Regions from separate parts of the Acetobacterium sp. MES1 genome, predicted to be linked through region 3. Evidence: riboswitches for the same ligand, from Rfam matches in the RefSeq annotation. Region 3 holds a riboswitch; each other region holds the start of a gene.
What was found. A riboswitch is a leader RNA that binds a small molecule or an ion and turns the genes downstream of it on or off. The one in region 3 is predicted to bind cobalamin.
Positions count from the first base shown of each region.

Region 1 (4,994 bases), on a different contig from region 3:
AAATAAGCCATTTTTTCCCCATCAGCCGGACACCCGGTTAAAAGTTATCCACAATCGATATCCCTGGATAACTTCAGCAAGGGTCAACGTTCCAGAAATTTTTCAGATATTAAAAGAACCTTTTTCGAAGAAAAAGGTTCTTTTAATTTTATGGTGTCACCCATTTATTCTGTTTTTATCATACCATTGATATCGAAATCCGTAAATATAACTTTAAAAATTTAGCGGCCATTCAAGCAAAAAAATCAGTTTCCTCCAGGGTCAACTTGACAATCCGGAGCTCGGTCAGTTCATCACCCAGCTCATTTTTTGTGGCGATCAATTGATCGAGTCCATTCTCCGGATAAACGCTGGCCTTGTTGATGCCAACCAGGGTAAATCCGCCATTTTCAGCCATTTTCAGATAACCTTCGGCCGCTTTTAACGCATAAAGAATCATCAACGCTGCCTAACCCTGAACCTTTTTTTCAAGCGCTGACAAAATCTTTAGGCCCTTAACACCATCACGATTCTGATAGTTGACCCAGGTCTTGAGTTTTTCCCAGGCCGCCCCATTATGAATCAGTTCCAGGGCCATTTCATAACCTTCCCGAATACTGGGCGCCTTGTCCCGTAAATACAGAATCAGTCCGGCATTTAAGGCAACAATATCTTCCCGGGTCTTGGTTTCTTTGCCTTTTAACAATCGGACAATACATAGCGCCGATTCTTCAACCGAATTAAAGGTGCGGATTTCATCCACAATTCCAGGAGTTATCAACATATCTTGTGGATTAAATGTATATTTTTCCACACTACCATCTTCTTTCAGCTCAGCAATATGGGTAGTACCGAGGGTTGAAGCCTCATCAATGGCCTGGTCGCCAACCTCGCCAAAAACCACAATGGCCCGTTTATAACCGATCTCCGCCATGATCTGGGGCACAAAATCCAGCATTTCTTTGGAGTAGACCCCTCTGACCCCATATTGCGGCAGCGCCGGGTTTGCCAGCGATGCCGAAATATTCAGCACACTGCCAAATGAAATTTGCGATAAAACCCGCCCCAGAGCTACCGGATGAACCTCCGGGCTCATCCCATTAAAAATACCAATCCCGGCCTTTTCGATGCTTTCTTTAACCAGATCGACATTAGAATCCATATCGATACCCAGGGCTTCCAGCACATCGATGGTACCACAGACCGAGGTCAAGGCCCGGGAACCGTGTTTAGCCATGGGGATTCCGGCAGCAGCGGCAATAATCGATGCCACGGTGCTGATATTAAAGGTTTTAAAACTATCCATCCCGGTGCCGCAGTTATCCACAATCGGAAACTCAGTGACCGGTTCCACCTTAAAGGTATCCACTTCATAAATCGCTTCAAAACTTCCGGCCACTTCTGCCGGGGTTGCCCCTTTCGCACTGAGGGCCGCTAAAAAAGCGCCCTGTTGCATGGCTGTTTGCTTATCACTTAATATTTCCATGAACATTTCTTTGGAATCATCTTTTGACAGGTTTTCCTTATTGATCAGCTGGGTAATCACCTGACCATAATCTTTCATGCTGATTGTTTTTTCCATTTAATTGCTCCTTTAATTTTTCTTTCTTATTTATTAATTCACTACTGCTTCGATCTCACTTTGACAGACGGCCATCACTTCATCACCACAATGGTTGAATAACCATCGCTGTTTCTAATATAGTCCATTCCCCGTTCCAGTTCTTCCAGTTTGACCCGATGAGAAATAAGTGGCCGGACATCAATTTTTCTTGATTCAAGCAGGGTTTTGGCCTTTTGACTATGCTTAACACTGCAGCCATAAGATCCGACTACGGTAATTTCCTTGTAGTGAATCCGGTTGATGTCCAGTTGGAAGTCTTCATTGCGGCTTAGTCCACTGAAATAACCGAGCGTTCCCTGTTTTCTGAGGATTTCCAGGGCCAGATCAAAGGCCTCTGGCCCTGGACAGCAGGGGATTACTCCGTCGACTCCATGACCATTGCTGCAACTCTTTAACTGATCGAGCAGATCTGGCTCATCGCCGCTAAAAACGGCATCAAATCCCAAGGCTTTGCCACGGTTACGACGCTCTTCATTGGCTTCGATCAGGATCACATTTTGGATTCCTTCCGCTTTCGCCACAAACAGGTTAAGCAGGCCCAAACGGCCGCCACCGATAATGACCAGCGCCGCTTTCCGGTTCAACTGAAGGCGATCCTGAATGTTGACACAACAGGCCAGTGGTTCAATAAACGATATTTCTTCATAAGCCAGATCATCATTCCGAATCAGATTGACAATCTTGGATTTGATCGCCTGCTTATCAATTTTGATCACTTCCTGAAAACCACCATCAAAATTAAAGCCCATAATCTTAATCTGATCACAAAGATTATCCTGACCACTTTTACAATAGTCGCAAACCCCACAGGAAATCCCCGGATGAATAGACACCCGTTGACCTACCGGATAACCATTTACATTTTTGCCTCTGGCAATGATCTCGCCGGCAATTTCATGTCCCAATACCCGGGGATAAACCAGATCCCGTTGGCCCATGGTGGCACATTTTAAATCAGTTCGGCAAATATTGCAGGCTCTGACCTTAACAAGCATCTCGCCATCACCACAGACCGGCATGTCCTTATCTTTTATCACCAATTCTCCCGGTTTTTCCAATACCACTGCTTTCAATTCGTCCCTCGCTTATTTTTTATTCTCTGGTCACTGTTTACAAAGCCTTTAAATCCTTTTTAAACAAAAAAAAGCTACGCCAACAAAGCGTAGACTTTCCACATCTCTCATCATCTAATTCTCAGGCAGGTCTTCTGACTCATGATCCTCATCGCTGTCGCCTTCCCATTTTTTAACAGTGGCATCCAGACAGCAATTCCCAATTTACAGCGGCGGGCCCGTATAAGCTTCTCACTTATTTTCCTATTCTCCCCGAGGGGCACCTGAAAATGATTATTTAATTTGACTTATTATATCATACTTGCAATCCCCAATAAAACACCTTTTTGGCAACTTCAATAAATGATTCTGCCTGACAATGGGTTTTATTTATTCGGATTCTTGCTTCACTGCAACCCCTTCCTCCAGACAAATCTCCATCCCCGCTTCGCTGCTGATGCTCTCAAAGATGATATTGCCCTGATTGTTTGTTAAACGCAGCCAAACCTTGGCGGTGATACTCTCGACAATCTCGCGATCCATCAGTCCGTCCACCGGCGCCCGCAGCCGTCCGCCACTGGCCATCTGTGCTTTAAAAGCGAGGGCCCCATTCGGACCTTCAAGTTCCCCAGCGCAGGTTCCCTTTGTGGTATCGACCTCCCATTTCTCCAACCGGGAAAAATTATAGGTCGCAAAACGGCGGGTAATCCCGCTAAAATCAGTGAAGTAAGCAAAGAAACCGGGAAATTCCATCCCTAAAAAAGGAATATTCGCCCGTGAAAAGACAAATGAAGCATCGCCAGCCTCAAAATGGCTGGCCTGTAACCAGAGATAGGTCTTAGGAAAGGATCGGCCATAGTCTTTTTCAATGTAACCGACTCCGCCATTAAAATCCATCAACTCCCCATCCAGATCAATCTCACCCTTTATTTCATGATACAAATGAATAATAGCGTGGTAGCATTCCATAAAAGGCACTAGTCCAAAAGGCCCCATGATCCCCGGGTGCTTTAAACCCTTGGGAAAGGGATGGCTATTGTGAAAGGTCAACCGCCCTTTGATACTGCCTTCCGCCGTATCGACATTCAGCGATAGGCCCTGGGCGTTAAAACTATTATTCTCAATCTCCACATCAAACCGATCCGTTCTGGCATTGAACTCGGGATAGGGAAAATGATGATACCAGGTTTTTCCGGTGACAGCATTGATGACCTGGATAAAAGCCTGCCGGTTCCCCTGGGGATCGATGGCCATTCCCGGAATAATGGCAATGGCATGTTTGCGATCGGCGCTGATGCATTTAAAATACCAGCCTTCAAAATAGCGGCGTTTTTTGTTTTTTCCCTGAAAATAAGCCTGCTTAATCATCCGTTTTCTCCTTTCCTCAAAACGATTGCCCCATCCCGGCCGTTACTGCAGCTGGACAAAAAGCAGTACCAGGCTGGCGGCCAGCAATGAACTGGCAAAATTAACAAAGTCATTGTTGACAAAGGCCAGCCCACTATAAAGCTGATTGGGCTTATTATTATCCACCGGTTTTTCGGTCAGCTCACCGGTTTCATGGCTGATATATTTGGCCTGGAAAGCAGCACCCATAAAGCTATCCAGTACTGATCCCAGTAGCCCGCCAAAGGTAATCATCAGGATTTGCATTAATAAAAGCACCCCACTGTTGCCTGCCGCCAACTGGTAAAGACCATAGGTCAAGGCTACCACGGCCGACCCACCCAGCGAAGCCAAAAAACCCAGCGGACTGACTCCCCCGGAAAGTCCGGGGCTGACCGGTTTTAAGGTAAGTAACGAAACCGGGGCCTTCTTACTGAGAATCCCGATTTCCGAAGCCCAGGTATCGGCATTGCAGGCCGCAAAGGATGCCGCCACTGCCACCAGATAGGCGGGGTTTTGCGATAAGGCAAAGGGAATCGCCATAATCAGTGCGGCCCCACCATTGGCGCCCACTTGAACCAGATCCCGGGGGCCGGACTTGGCATGCATCCGAACCTCAATGGGATCTTTCAAGCTGGCTTTGAAATGCGATAAAAAGGTGGAGCTGAAAAAAAATACCATCAGTAACATTAAAAACAGCGTCCCTCCGGCCAGGTAAAGGCTGACGGCCAGAAAGAAGGCTCCCAGCGCCGCCGATAGGGTTAAGGCATTGCGCCTTAAGGCAAAAACAGAAACCGCCAGCGACAAAAAAATATATATCACGTGTTCCAGGGTCGATCCGGTCTGAGCTGCCAGACTATACTGTGTTAAATTTTCCACTTTGCACCTCCAATCAGACAAATAAAAAATAATAGGCTCCGGCACTGACCAGAGGCACAGTCAGATTATCGAGC
Region 1 covers NZ_MJUY01000009.1:41,594-46,587, forward strand. Annotated here, with positions in the region: gene BI182_RS02790 (hypothetical protein) at 233-439, opposite strand; gene trpD (anthranilate phosphoribosyltransferase) at 449-1,561, opposite strand; gene BI182_RS02800 (alcohol dehydrogenase catalytic domain-containing protein) at 1,636-2,667, opposite strand; cobalamin riboswitch at 2,784-2,958, opposite strand; gene BI182_RS02805 (tocopherol cyclase family protein) at 3,046-4,023, opposite strand; gene BI182_RS02810 (DUF92 domain-containing protein) at 4,066-4,920, opposite strand; gene BI182_RS02815 (diacylglycerol/polyprenol kinase family protein) at 4,934-4,994, opposite strand, start outside.
Region 1: it holds a riboswitch for cobalamin, as region 3 does, so the genes downstream of both, BI182_RS02800 (alcohol dehydrogenase catalytic domain-containing protein) here and cobK (precorrin-6A reductase) in region 3, are expected to answer to the same signal.

Region 2 (4,994 bases), on a different contig from region 3:
GGCTATACCAATGTATTTATTACTCTGACCCTCGTATTTGCAGTGGTGGCCATTGTGGTAGCGGTGTTTGGTAAGGAAACGATGGGGATCACCCTGGAAGAGATAAATCAGTAGGATACAGAAACGAAACAGCCTGTTGTCGATTAAAAGACAACAGGCTGTTTCGTTTCTTTAGAACGTTTATAAAATCAGACAACTTTAACGGCATCACTGGGATAAGGCATTTTCAATCGACTTGAGATAGGCTTTGCTGGACACCGTGGCACCGCTGATGGTGTCGACGGTGGTATTTTGTTTTTCGATCACCGCATGAATAAGGGCGTCAGTCACCTCGGGCTTTTCCATGGTGACGGTTTTGACCACCGCAATGTTTGAAATCTGGTGATCAGCCACGCTGACGGCGACTTCATTGCTCCAGCGCCCGGCCGTATAAACACCGGTATAGGTGCCGTCTTCAATTCCTTTTAGATCGACGGGGTTAATCGCCAGATTTTCCCCAGCTTCCAGGCCGTTGGTGATGTAAAAAACGCCACCGGCGCCGACCAGTACCAATACCCCCAGAATACTGAGAAGAATAATTATTGCTTTTTTCATCTGCTTTTCCTCCTGTTATTTTGATTCCTGGTCCATTTTTTCCAGGTTGGCCAGCAATTTTTCAATAACCGACCGGGTCATTGCCAGTTCTTCGTCAGATATACCATCAAATAATTTTTCGGTAAAGATTTCTGATTTCTGCTGACTTTCTGTGCCAAACGAATCAACCGCATCGGTTAGCTTAATCCGGGTGATCCGGGCGTCATGGGGATCTTTTTCCATCACAACAAAGCCTTTTTGTTCCAGTTTAAGCGCCACCTGTTTGACATTCTGATGGGAACTGCCCATGCTTTTTGCTACTTCCTTAAGGGTTGGGTCGTGATCAAAAATATTCTGCACCACAATGGTCAGCAGCCATTGCTTGGTTGTCAAGTTGTATTCTTTCAGTTCCCGTTCCAACAGGGTGTCCATCTGGTTGGCGACGACTTGGACACCGCCAAAGATGAATTTTTGATCGGGCATTGAATCCATATTGTCCAAAATATAACCTCCACTTATCAATTAAGGTAATACATTACCTTAATTGATAATACATTACCTTTTTTTATCTGTCAATACTTTTTAGAAAAATTAATCTGTTTCTGAAAAAAGTTAAGGGGTATCTGTATTTGAAAGGGTTTGCAGAAATTTAAGCGGCAGAAAATTTCAAATGTGTGTTATTATAGACAGGCATCAGAAAGAGGAGAAGGTTATGCCAAAAGTAGGAATGCGAATTTTTAAAACATTTATAGCGGTTTATCTCTGCTTCTTAATCTATTTATTAAGAGGCGAGCAAGGCTCCCCCTTCTATTCGGCGATTGCGGCGATTTTATGCATGCAGCCCTATGTTTCCAATAGCTTTAAGGTAGCCATGAATCGAACCCTGGGCACCTTTATCGGTGGGGCGATGGGGTTGGGGTTGCTTATTTTTGAGCGGAGCTTCATCCCGGTGGATATGCCGATGCTGCAATATCTGGTGGTATCCTTGTGCGTTATCCCACTCATTTATTTTACGGTGGCCATCAAAAAACCAACGGCATCTTATATTACCTGTGTGGTTTTTTTAAGCATTACAGTGACCCATGGGGCCGATGTGAATCCGCTGATTTTTACCATTGACCGGATCGTGGACACCCTTATCGGAATCTTTGTGTCATTGGGAGTCAACGCGTTTCACTTGCCCCGGCGCAGAAACAGAAAAACGCTCTTTGTCACCAATCTGGATGGATCGTTGTTGAATTCCCAGGTCGAAATCAGCAGTTACTCCAGAATAAAACTAAACACCATGATCCGCCAGGGCGCTTTGATTACCATTGCCACGACCAGAAGTGCCGAAACCCTGCTGCCCCTGCTGGAAGGCGTCGAAATAAAGGTTCCCGTTATCATGATGAATGGGGCGGTTTGGTATGATCTGGAAAAACGAAGTTATTTAAGCTGCAAAAAAATGAATCCGGAAGTGGCCAGGCAACTGATTGCTGTTTTTGAAAAACGGGAGCTGAATTGTTTTACCCACACCATCATCAATGATGTCCTCCATGTTTATTACACCAGGCTTATTAATCCGGTGGAAGAAAAAATCTATCATTCCAAAAAGCGACTCCCGGAACAGAGCTATGTGTGCGGCGAGGTGCCAAATGATCAAAGCGTCTTATCGATTATGGCAGTGGATCAGAAGGTGACGATCGTCCAGGTTAAAGCGGCCATCATGAAGCTGGAAATTGCCTCAGCGGTTAATGTTGAGTGCTATCCGGATGATCAACATCCGGGCTATTACTTTCTCGAAATAACCAGCCGGGAAGCCTCGGTGAAAAATGCCATCATGGATATGAAAGCCCGATATGCGACCGATACAGTGATTGCGTTTGGCAATGACATCAGGAATGCAGCGATGCTGGAAGCCGCCGATTTTGCTTATGTGGTTGAAAATGCATCCATTGAACTAAAAGAAATGGGCTGGCCGCAGATCGGAGCGAATGACGATGATGCAGTGGTCAAGACCATCAGTCGCCATTTTTACGCGAAACCGGGGAGCTTTAAATAATGATAACCGTTTGCAGATAACAACCGGTTTGACACCACATCTTGTATGTGATAAAATTAAAACAACCAAATATGAAGATAATGGTGCTGTGCCAACCGGTGCAGCATGGGGGAAGCCGGTGCAAATCCGGCACGGTCCCGCCGCTGTAAGGGGGAGATTTTTTTAAAAAGATCAAGCCTAAGTCAGATTACCCGCCGTTATTCGTCACACCAGACTCTACGCGTGATAGAGGGTGTTTGAGCCAAGCAATCTGAGGCCTCTTGACCCACGCCGTCGAGAGGTTTTTCAATGCCCGAAACAACAAAAAGACTCGCAGGAAAGTAGGAAAACAAACCAGGATGATTACGAAGATCAAAAAAAGAGATGGACGAGAAGCGCCTTTTAATATTGAAAAAATTGCCAATGCCATTTTTAAGGCCGCCAGTGAAATCGGCGGCCAGAATTATCAGACCGCCATGGAGCTATCTGAAAAAGTGGCCATCTATATCGAACAGGAAATGAACACCAAAACCCCGACGGTGGAAGAAATTCAGGATGCGGTGGAAAAAATTCTGATCGAAACCGGACATGCTAAAACCGCCAAGAAATATATTCTCTACCGGGCCGAGCGAACCCGAATCCGGGAAATGGATACCCGCTTGATGAAAATATATGAGGATCTGACCTTTAAAGAAGCCAAGGACAACGATGTTAAACGGGAAAATGCCAACATTGACGGCGACACCGCCATGGGGACGATGCTGAAGTATGGATCAGAGGGCGCTAAACAGTTTTATGAAATGTTTGTCCTCAATCCCGAGCATTCAACCGCTCATAAAGCCGGTGAAATCCACATTCACGATATGGATTTTTTAACCCTGACCACTACCTGCTGTCAGATTGATTTAGAACGCTTATTTAAAGATGGGTTTTCGACTGGTCACGGCCATCTCCGGGAACCCAACGATATTCAGAGTTATTCGGCGCTGGCCTGCATTGCCATTCAGTCCAACCAGAATGATCAGCATGGCGGACAGAGTATTCCCAACTTTGACTATGCCATGGTGCCGGGGGTGAAAAAAACTTTTATCCGGCTCTATCGGGAGAATTTGGCCAAGGCCCTGACCTTATTGACCGATACCAAAAATGCTTTAGCCAAGGTAAAGGCCATCAGTGAAGATATCGAAAAGAAACTGGGGTTAAAGCCCGAGCTAAATCAACCGAAGAATTATCTGGAAGCCGAAGCCCGGAGTTTGGCGTTATGGATAGCGGATGCCAACAGCATCAGCCGGGCTCAGAATTTTGCCATGGAAAATGCCGAACGGGAAATTGACCGCAGTGTTTATCAATCCATGGAGGCCTTTGTTCACAATCTCAACACCATGCACAGTCGGGCTGGGGCTCAGATTCCGTTTAGTTCCATCAACTACGGGATGGATACCTCAATTGAGGGGCGTCTGGTCATAAAAAACCTGCTGTTAGCGACGGAGGCCGGGTTGGGGAATGGCGAAACCCCGATTTTCCCAATCCATATTTTCAAGGTGAAAGAAGGGGTTAATTATAATCCCTGGGATCCCAATTATGATTTGTTTAAATTGGCTTGTCGGGTTAGTGCCAAGCGCCTGTTTCCGAATTTTTCCTTTCTGGATGCACCCTATAACCTGAAATATTATCAGGCTGGCCAGCCGGAAACAGAAATTGCCTATATGGGCTGTCGTACCCGGGTGATCGGTAATGTCCATGATCCCAGTCGGGAAATCACCTATGGCCGGGGAAACCTAAGTTTTACCACCATCAATCTGCCCCGGATTGCCCTAAACAGCAAGGGGAATCCGGACGTGTTTTTTACTGAGTTGGATCAGAAAATTGATCTGGTGATTGAGCAGTTGCTGGAACGGTTTGAAATTCAGGCCCACAAAAAAGTTAAAAACTTTCCTTTCCTAATGGGCCAGGGCGTTTGGATTGATTCTGCAGATCTGACCGACGAGATGGAAATCCGGGAAGTACTGAAACACGGCACCCTGAGTATGGGCTTTATCGGCCTGGCGGAATGCCTGACGGTTTTAACCGGCAAACACCATGGCGAAGCGGCAGACGTACAGGAGCTGGGGCTTGCAATTATTGGCCACATGCGCAAGCGGATGGATGAAACCAGTCAGGTCTATGGCATGAACTTTACCCTGCTGGGCACCCCGGCCGAAGGGACTGCTGGCCGCTTTGTCAAGCTGGACAAACAGGTCTTTGGTGAAATCCCCGGGGTAACGGATCGGGAGTATTATACCAATTCGTTTCATATTCCGGTTTACTACCCCACCAGTGCCTATGAAAAAATTACCCTGGAAGCGCCCTATCATGAGTTGACCAACGCCGGACACATCACCTATGTGGAAATGGACGGTGA
Region 2 covers NZ_MJUY01000013.1:399,623-404,616, forward strand. Annotated here, with positions in the region: gene BI182_RS05815 (MFS transporter) at 1-114, shown strand, start outside; gene BI182_RS05820 (FMN-binding protein) at 208-594, opposite strand; gene BI182_RS05825 (MarR family winged helix-turn-helix transcriptional regulator) at 610-1,074, opposite strand; gene BI182_RS05830 (HAD hydrolase family protein) at 1,286-2,614, shown strand; cobalamin riboswitch at 2,679-2,827, shown strand; gene BI182_RS05835 (anaerobic ribonucleoside triphosphate reductase) at 2,953-4,994, shown strand, end outside.
Region 2: it holds a riboswitch for cobalamin, as region 3 does, so the genes downstream of both, BI182_RS05835 (anaerobic ribonucleoside triphosphate reductase) here and cobK (precorrin-6A reductase) in region 3, are expected to answer to the same signal.

Region 3 (4,994 bases):
CACTTAAATCAGCAGTTTCTGCCGTTTTCGGTGGTACTGTTTAATAAAAGCGAAACCGATCTCAAAAAGATCAATGAGTTTGCCGTTAATCAGCAGATGATTCATGGCGAACCGACTGCCTATATTTGTAAAAACTACCGTTGCGAGCAACCGGTGAATGATCTTGAAAGCTTTCTTAAAATTATAAAAGACTGATTAAGATCAGGAAAAATGGGGTAGAACAGAAGCATCACGAGAAAGGCAGGAACGATAATGAACTATCAAAAGAAGGATCAGGAGACCTTATTAAAGACCTTGACCCCGGATCAATATGCGGTGACTCAGAAAAATGCCACCGAACCACCGTTTCAGAATGAATACTACAATGAATACCGCAAAGGAATTTATGTGGATATCACCACTGGCGAACCACTTTTTTCATCCAGCGATAAATTTGAATCGGGCTGTGGCTGGCCCAGTTTTTCCAAACCGATCGATCCCAAAGCGGTCAAAGAACTCAGTGACACCAGCCTGCGGATGAAGCGGACTGAGGTTCGTAGCGTCACTGGTGACGCCCACCTGGGTCACGTCTTTGAGGATGGTCCGATCACCACCGGAGGCTTGCGCTACTGCATTAACAGTGCGGCGCTGCGTTTTATTCCAGCCGAGGAAATGGAAGCCCAGGGTTATGGCGCTTATTTAAATTTGCTTGAGTAGTTTAGTATAAGATCGTCAAAGGACGAGGTTAATAAATGATGAGAGGTGAAGAAATGAATAGTATTGAATTTGCAATTAAGATGGAACGTGACGGCGAAGCATATTACCGTGAACAAGCAAAAAATAATCAGGACAATCCGTTAAATGCGGTGTTTTTATTATTGGCCGAGGACGAAAATGGTCACGCCGTATTGCTAAAAAATGAGCTGGCAAAAATAAGTTACGATTTAGCTGATAATGAAGCATTGGTAGATACCAACAATGTTTTTAAAGACCGGGGTGATTTTAAAAACAAATTCGAAAAAATCCCCAATCAGCTGGATGTCTATCGGATGGCTCTGCAAATGGAAAAGGACAGCATCGAACTCTATCAGAAATTTTATCAGGAATCAGCAGATGAACAAACTAAAAAACTGTTTGGTTACCTGGTCAAGCAGGAAGAGAATCATTATAAAATCTTTGATAATCTGATTACCCTGGTCGAACGTCCGGAAGAATGGGTGGAAGACGCCGAATTTGGAGTCCGGGAAGAATACTAAAATAAATCATTTCAGATTAACGGTATTAAAAAATAAATGGGCTGGACTACCTTCATTTGAAGAATGGTTTAGCCCTTTACTTATGAAAAAAATAGTCAAGAACGAAAAAAATTGTTAAGATAGTGCTACTATTAAAGTTAAAAGTGAAGGAGTATAAATGGCAGTTTATTTATTTGATCAAATGGAAGAATTTTCAGATGAACTTTTTAAACGCAGTCTGATGCTGCTTCCTGACGAACGGCAGCAAAAGGCAACAGCGTATCGGCAAAAGCTTGATCAGAAATTGTCGGTATTGGGCTATGTTTTGCTGAATTACGGGTTAAAAAATGAATATGGTATTTCGGAAAAGCTTCGCTTTTGTTATTCGGCCAAGGGCAAGCCATATTTAAGCGACTATCCCCAGATCCACTTTAATCTCAGCCATTGTAAAAATGGAGTAATCTGTGCCATTCATACCAGTGATGTCGGGGTCGATATTGAAACCGTGGCGGCCTATGATGGCCAGCTGGCTGAATATGTCTGTAACGAGCAGGAATTAAAATTGATTAATAAAAGCGATAACAAGGCCCTGGCTTTTACGAAAATCTGGACTAAAAAAGAAAGTTTGATGAAAAAAACAGGGGCCGGTCTGAGGGATGATTTAAAAACAATTGAGTCCATCGATTCAGAAGCCATCACATTGGTTGACCCTGATGAAGCCTATGTGTTTTCCATCGCCGGAATGTCATTGGCCGAGCTGGGTTTAAGGACGGAACGATTCAGAGCGTAAAATCGCTGGGATAAAAAATACGTGACAAAACTGGAAAAATTTGATATAGTACTATAGAATTAAGAAAATAATAAGAATTAAATAAATAAACAGGTGTCGGCTGTAATCAATGTATTATAAGCCGGTGAAAAGGGAAGAGGGGTGAAAATCCCCCGCGGTCCCGCCGCTGTAAGAGACGAGTTTCTCCAGGAATGCCACCAGAAATGGGAAGGCAGGAGGCAATGTTGACGCTCAAGCCAGAAGACCTGCCTGTTTGTATATCTCAAACTCTACGAGAGATGGAGGAGGTTTATTTTTGTGCGCATTTTTGCGGCCTCATTGTCTTGTTTAGAGATAATGAGGTTTTTTTGTGCAAAAATATAAATGAGAGTGATGGAGGAAGATGTCAAAAGTATTAGTAATAGCCGGGACAACCGATGCCAAGACTGTAATTGCGAGACTATTAGAAAATAACCATGACACGGCCGTAACCGTTACAACCCGTCTGGGTGCCGGGATGTTGGAGGAATTTAAGAATCTGGATATTTATCAGGGAAAACTCAATAAAGATCACATTACTCATTTGATCAGAACCCTAAAACCAACCTGTCTAGTTGATGCGGCCAATCCCTTTTCGTCAGAAATAACCCGAAATGCCATCAATGTCTGCAAATTTGAAAATCTGCCCTACATTCGTTATGAACGGGAGCGGGTAAAATACGAAGATGATCCGGATATTACCGTTGTTAAGAGCTATGGGGAAGCCTGTGATGTTCTGATGAACTGCCAAGGAAACATTCTGTTGACTTTGGGCAGTAACAGAATTGATATTTTTAAAAGAATTCCGGACTATTCAAAGCGGGTCTATCTGCGGGTGCTGCCGGACTGGAAGGTTTTAAGTAAATGTGAAAGCCTGGGGTTCAGCCCCAAAAACATCATTGCCATCAAAGGGCCCTATAACGAAGCCCTGAACATGGAACTCTTTAAATACTGCCAGGCAGAGGTGTTGGTGACCAAAGAAAGCGGCAACATGGGTGGCGTCGTGGATAAGATTAACGCCGCTAAAAAGTTGGGCATGAAGATCATTCTGGTTGATCGCATCGAAGAGCAGTGCAGTAATAAATTCAGTTCGGTTGATGAGTTGATTGAATGTATCGATCGTATCGATACGGTTAATTAGCGCTGGCAATGGACCGAAATCATAGATAAAAGAAAGGATGGGCGCAGATGGAGAATAGTTCAGCTAAACGGATTGGTTATGTCCGAACGAATGAAAAAAGCGATAACAGCCATCATCATTACAAGCATCAGCATCAAATCGGTCATAAACACGGCGAAGGATCAGCCATTGATTATTACGCCTATGCCTCAAAAATCAGAGGCTGGAACCCCAGCTTTAAAGTGGTCTTTTCAGTATTGACCCTATTGTTGTGCATTATTCTCAACAATCCCCTGGTTTCGATTGCTGTGATTATCAGCATGGCTTATTTAACGGTTATTAAAGGTGGGCTGCCACTGGGGGCCTATCTGTCGGTGCTGATGATTCCGCTTACCTTTATCATTTTGGGCACCGTTGCTATCGGCATTGATTTTTCAAGCCAGCCAATTGGTCCATTCAATTTCTATCTCGGCTTTGGTTATCTGTATACGTCGGTTGCCAAGCTTCTGGAAATGGTGTTTCTGATGCTGAAAGTGTTTGGGGCCATCAGTGCGATGATCATGATGACCCTATCGACACCGTCTTCTGAAATCATTGGGGTGCTGCGAAAAGCCCATGTACCCAAGCTGATCATTGAACTGATGAATCTGATTTACCGCTATATTTTTATATTGTTGGACGTATTTAACAACATGCGCAATTCCGCCGATTCCCGGCAGGGTTATTGCGATTTTAAGACCTCCTGCAAAACCTTTGGCAATGTCGCCAGCAATATGCTGGTACTTTCCCTTAAAAAGGCCAATGCCTATTATACCGCCATGGAAGCCAGAGGCTATGAAGGGGAGCTGGTTTTTCTGGAGGATGAAAAACCGTTTCAGATCAGTCAGGTGATCTACGCCGTCGGGTTTATGCTTTTTCTGCTGCTGCTTTGGTATGTTACAAAATAAGGATTCAATTTGAAAGGTCAATCGATGAGAGAGCCAATACTTAAAGTCAATAATCTTCATTACAGTTATGGAACCGGTAACCCGGCCCTGAAAGGGGTCAGTGTCGATATTTACAAAGGCGAAAAGATTGCCGTGATTGGCTCCAACGGCTCCGGAAAATCGACGTTTTTTCTTAATGCCAATGGGGTGCTGAAGGCCGATCATGGCGAAATCAGCTATCAGGGTACCGTCATTAATAAAAAGAATTTAAAAGAACTCCGAAAAAACATTGGCATTGTTTTTCAGGATGCCGATAACCAGATCATTGCCTCCACAGTGATGGCTGAGGTTGGCTTTGGTCCGATGAATTTAAAACTGCCCCGGGAAGAAGTAATCCATCGGGTCGATGAGGCCCTGACTTACATGAATATTCTCGATTTTAAGGATCGTCCACCCCACTATTTGAGTGGCGGCGAAAAAAAGCGGGTCACCATTGCCGATATTATTGCCATGAAATCCGAAGTGATTATCTTTGATGAACCGACCGCAGCCCTGGATCCCCTCAATGCTCAAATGCTGGAAGATGTGCTGGTCAAGCTGGGGCAAGAAGGCAAGACGATGCTGATCTCCACTCATGATGTCGATTTTGCCTACCGTTGGGCCGAGCGGGCGATTGTTTTTGATCGGGGGAAAATCATCGCCGATGGGACACCGCTGGAGATTTTTAAAAACCGGGAAATTCTTAAACAGGCCAATCTGAAGCGGCCGACGATGTTGGATGTCTATGAAATGCTGGTGGATAAAAAAATGGTTAAGAACAGCGACGATTATCCCACCAGTCCCGAGGAATTAAAGGTTCTGCTGGAAAAACAATTCACATTATCCTGAAGCATCGGCGCCGGTGTCCCGGCAAATCAAGACCAAAA
Region 3 covers NZ_MJUY01000006.1:68,838-73,831, forward strand. Annotated here, with positions in the region: gene BI182_RS01730 (thioredoxin domain-containing protein) at 1-195, shown strand, start outside; gene msrB (peptide-methionine (R)-S-oxide reductase MsrB) at 253-696, shown strand; gene BI182_RS01740 (ferritin-like domain-containing protein) at 750-1,235, shown strand; gene BI182_RS01745 (4'-phosphopantetheinyl transferase family protein) at 1,393-2,004, shown strand; cobalamin riboswitch at 2,079-2,271, shown strand; gene cobK (precorrin-6A reductase) at 2,387-3,163, shown strand; gene cbiQ (cobalt ECF transporter T component CbiQ) at 3,211-4,089, shown strand; gene BI182_RS01760 (energy-coupling factor ABC transporter ATP-binding protein) at 4,114-4,956, shown strand.

Region 4 (4,994 bases), on a different contig from region 3:
ATACAGCAGCCATTCCACCAGCAGCAGTTGGTAGGCCCGTTCAATATCGGTCATCAGGTGGCGGTAATCATTGTCATTAAGCGTTAGCAGGTTTTTGCGGCTGGACAGTTCCTGCTCAGCATGAGAAAGTGACATGATCAGGTCGGTAAAGGTTTCATGCTCAACCAGAAACGGGTTTTCCAGCAGTTTTAAAAAAAGCTCCCGGTGCGACGTTAAAAATTCGCTGAGATTCGTAAGGCAGGGCCCGGAAAAACTCAGATGATGGCGAACCCCCTTCAGATTCTTCAGGGCGTTTTTATAATCCCGGTTATCCCACTGCGGTTTGATCAGCAGAAATTCCCGAAAATCTGGGAGGTGTTGATCTTCCCGGGAAAAGAACTGCATCAGTTCGACACCAGCCTCGGAGAAGAAAACACTGAGCACCATGTTGACTTTTTTGAGCCGTTCTTTTTTGTCCTTATCTTCAATGACCTTATGAAAAATTACCGAAACCAGCAAGACTTCAATCGGTAAAAAGGCAATGTCGCCCAGCAGATACAAAAAGATATGATGGGAATCCTTGAAAATCAAAAAATGCGAATAGTAAAGAATGGCGGATAAGGCGATAAAGCCAATGCCGATCAGAATGCCTTTGTAATATTTTTTCATGAATACGCTCCAATTTTAGTATTAGAGATATTATAGCGCAGTTTTTAAAAGATGACCAGAGTGGCAATTTGAAGGGCATGGGTAAATATCAGCAAAAAACCTAAATTTATTTGAGAATGAGAGGCCATTATGAAGTATAGTATGTTTTCCTGGTTTGGCTATTTTATGAAATTTGAAGATCGCATCAAAATCATTGCCGATGCCGGTTTTGAAGAAGCGATGATTTCCTGGGAGGATGAGTTTGAGCCCTGGGCCTTGAAAAAAGAAGAATTCCCGGAGTTGGTTCGAAAAAACGGTTTGGGGATCACCAATATCCATGCCCCTTTTATCGGCTACAGCGACATCTGGACCGCCTCCCGGATGGAGATAAAACCCAAGTTAAAGATGTTCAAAGATTATCTCAAAGATTGCCAGGCTTTTGAAATCCCGGCGATGGTGATGCACACCAATGATCTCGATGAATTTGAGCCGGATCTCGATAAAGGCCTGGCCTTCTTCTCCGAGTTGGCTGATGCGGCCGAAAAATACGATGTTGATCTGGCGGTGGAAAATGTTTCCCGGCAGCATCTGCTTTGTTATCTGCTCGATCAGATTAATGCCCCCCGCTTTGGGATGTGCTATGACAGCTCCCACGATTTTCTGGAAGAACAGAACTGTGGCCGGATTCTAAAAAAGTATAGAGACCGGATTAAGGCCCTGCACCTGTCCGACAATGATTTTAAGGCTGACCGCCACTGGATTCCCGGCGAAGGCAGCATTCCCTTAGATCAGGTAATGGCCGAAATTCTGACCGTGCCAACGATTACGACCATTTCCTATGAGGTGCTGGCCAATGAAGACTGGCGGGAAAAGGAACCGCTTGATTTTGCCCGGGCGGTGCTTGAGAGTCTGGCCATAAATGATGAAAAACCACCGCAAAAATAATCAATTGAAAAGTTGCCGATTCTATGATACACTGCCACTAATATAAATAAAGAAGTGATGAGGAAAGAGGTGGAAGACCTCTACAGCCCCCGCTACTGTAATTGCCAACGAGATTTTTGTGCCACTGTCTTTAAGGATGGGAAGTGAGAATCAAGAATACGCATAAGTCAGGACACTCATAATCATTGATATTCTTCGGTGGGAAGAACAGGATTAAACCGTTTGTTTAGTATCCAGCCTCCACAGGAAGCTGGATTTATTTTTGCAAAAAAATGCAAAAAAATAAAGAAAAAGAAGGACGAAAATGAAAAAGAAAAGCATGCGAAATTGGTTGGTGATTCTTGCTGTGATTGCTTTAATGGTATCCTTTACCGGCTGTCAGCCAGGCAAAACGACAGCGGATGAATCAGGCGTCGAAACAAAAAGCGGCTCGACTACTTACCCGGTCACGGTAACCGATAATGCCGGTAATTCAGTGACCATTGAAAAAGAACCCCAGAAGATCGTCTCATTGTCTCCGGCAACAACCGAAATCCTGTTTGCCCTGGATCAGGGGGACAAGGTCGTCGGACGGACCAAATACTGTGATTACCCCGAAGCCGCTTTAGCCGTGACCGATATTGGTAGTTTTAACGCACCAACCCTGGAAAAAATTATTGAGTTGGCACCGGATATTGTGGTGGCCTCGGATTTTGTCTCCGATGATATCAAACAACAGTTGGAAGCCACTGGCGCCAAGGTAATTACCTTTAATGCTGCCAATATTGACGGCGTCCTGGCCAATATTGTTCAGGCTGGCGAGGTCACCAATGCCAACGACAAAGCGACTGAAATAGTTAAAAAAATGCAAGCTGACCGAGAAGCGTTAATCGAAAAGGCGAAGACTGCCAAAACCCAAAAGTCAGTTTTCTTTGATATCGGAAAATTCTATACCGCTGGTCCCGGGTCCACTTTGGATTCGATGCTGACCGATTTGAACGCCGTCAATATTGCCGCTGATGGAGCAGAACAATGGCCGCAGCTCAGCACCGAAGAAATCATTGCTGATAATCCGGATGTTTATATTTCGCTTTATACCAAACCGGAGGATGTTAAAGCCACCGCTGGTTTTGATAAGATCAATGCGATCATTAATGATCAACTGATCTACTTTGAATACCTGACCCCGGAAAGTGATATGATTCAGCGGCCCGGTCCCCGAATTATTGAGGGGATGGCCTTAATAGCCGAAAGCATTTATCCGGAAATATTTACCAAATAAGTTTGTCTGATGGGGCGAAGGCTGTTCGCCCCCTGGTTTTCTTAAGTAGAGAGACTCAGGGGGTGAACAGACAAAATGATTAGTGGGAGAATACATGAAGAATACCGTCAAGAAATATGGCATCATCCTGTCCATTGCCATGTGCATCATCATCATTTACGTCTGTACCTTATTGGGGGTGGCATCGATTTCTTTTTGGGATGCCAATAAAATTCTATTGGATCAGATTTTTCATATCGATCTGGGGATGGAAAATATCAGTGACGGGGCCATTGCGATTATCTGGAATGTCCGTCTGCCCCGGATTATTTTGGCCTTTATTACCGGTGGCGTGCTGGCTATCTGTGGCGCCGCCTACCAGGGCATTTTTAAAAACCCGATGGCCGACCCCTATATTTTAGGAGTGTCCTCCGGGGCGGCGCTGGGGGCGACGATTGGTATTGTCATGAATTTTTCCAGCAGTTTGTTCGGAATGAATGGTACGGCGATTTTAGCCTTTGTTGGTTCCTTTACCACGATTCTGGTGGTTTATAATATTTCCCGGGTTGGGCGCAAGGTACCGGTGGCGACATTGCTGCTCAGCGGGATTGCCATTGGTCAAACCATCAGTGCGATTATGTATCTACTGATGATTTTTAATCAGGAAGAGATGACCCAGATTATGTTCTGGATCATGGGCAGTTTAAACGGCAAGGGCTGGGATCAGGTTTTAACAGTCCTGCCCTATGTGCTGATTGGCGGGGTGATCATGCTGACTTCAGTGCGGGAGCTCGATATCATGCTCCTGGGCGAGGAAACCGCCACCCAGCTGGGCGTCGATACCGAACGGTTAAAAAAGAAAATTCTGATTACCTCGTCCCTGCTGACGGCGGCGGTGGTTTCGGTAACTGGGATCATCGGCTTTGTGGGACTGGTGGTGCCACATATTGTGCGGTTGGTAACCGGGCCCAAACACCGGGTACTCATTCCATTCTCATTGCTCTTTGGCGGGGCCTTTCTGATTCTTTGCGATACCCTGGCCCGAACGGTGGCCGGGCAGGAAATTCCCGTTGGGATTATCACCGCCGCCTTTGGCGGGCCTTTCTTTGTCTATCTGCTTAGAAAACGCAAGCAAGGAGGTGCCTGAGATGGAACGATTAATGCCAAAAGTCATGCTGGATTTTAAGGATGTGGTCTCCGGCTATGGTGAAAAAGATATTCTTAAGGGCTTTAACGCCACCATCTGCCAGGGTGAGTTTGTCGGCCTGATTGGTCCTAACGGCACCGGGAAGTCAACCCTGTTAAAATGTTTATCCGGTTTGTTGCCGGTGAAATCCGGGGTCATCACCCTGGAAGAAAAGGACAATACCCGCTATAGCCAACGGGAACGGGCCCAGATGATTGCAGTCGTGCCCCAGTCCTTTGATATCGACTATGATTTTACCGTTGAGGATATTGTTCTGATGGGACGAAACCCCTACTTAAGTTATCGGACCAGGGAAAGTCAGAATGACTACCACATTGTGACGGAGGCGATGCGGGCTACCAAGACCCTCCCGTTTAGAAAACGGCTTTACAATAATCTCAGCGGCGGGGAAAAGCAGCGTGTGATTATTGCCCGGGCGATTGCCCAGGAACCGGACATCATTCTGTTGGATGAACCCACCTCCGCCCTCGATATCCACCACCAGATTGAAGTGATGGAGCTGATTCGTGATCTTAATCTGAAAAAATCGATGACAGTGGTGGCCGTGCTGCATGATATTAATCTGGCGGCCCGTTACTGTAACCGCCTGATTTTAATGAAAGACGGCAAGGCGATTGTCGATGGCATCCCCAAAGATGTGATCACCGAGCCTAACCTTAAAAAAGTCTATGAGATGAAAATGTTTATCAAGGAGAACAAGCTGTTTGGAAAACCGGAAATTATTCCCCTGCGGGTGATTAAAGAATCGGAGGACTACCGCAGCTTGCGGATTCATGTGATCTGCGGCGGCAACAGGGCGTCCCAGGTGCTTGAAGAACTCGAAGCCATGGGTCATCAGCTCACCGCCGGGGTGGTCAACCAGGGCAGCGATGACTGGACTATCTGTGATGTACTGGGGATTCCGATGATTGAAGAAAGCCCCTTTACGGCCATCAGCAGTGAAAAACAGGTTAAAAACCTGGCCGTTATGGCTAA
Region 4 covers NZ_MJUY01000011.1:21,744-26,737, forward strand. Annotated here, with positions in the region: gene BI182_RS03395 (MJ1433 family protein) at 1-648, opposite strand, end outside; gene BI182_RS03400 (sugar phosphate isomerase/epimerase family protein) at 778-1,572, shown strand; cobalamin riboswitch at 1,578-1,770, shown strand; gene BI182_RS03405 (ABC transporter substrate-binding protein) at 1,877-2,833, shown strand; gene BI182_RS03410 (FecCD family ABC transporter permease) at 2,928-3,959, shown strand; gene BI182_RS03415 (heme ABC transporter ATP-binding protein) at 3,961-4,994, shown strand, end outside.
Region 4: it holds a riboswitch for cobalamin, as region 3 does, so the genes downstream of both, BI182_RS03405 (ABC transporter substrate-binding protein) here and cobK (precorrin-6A reductase) in region 3, are expected to answer to the same signal.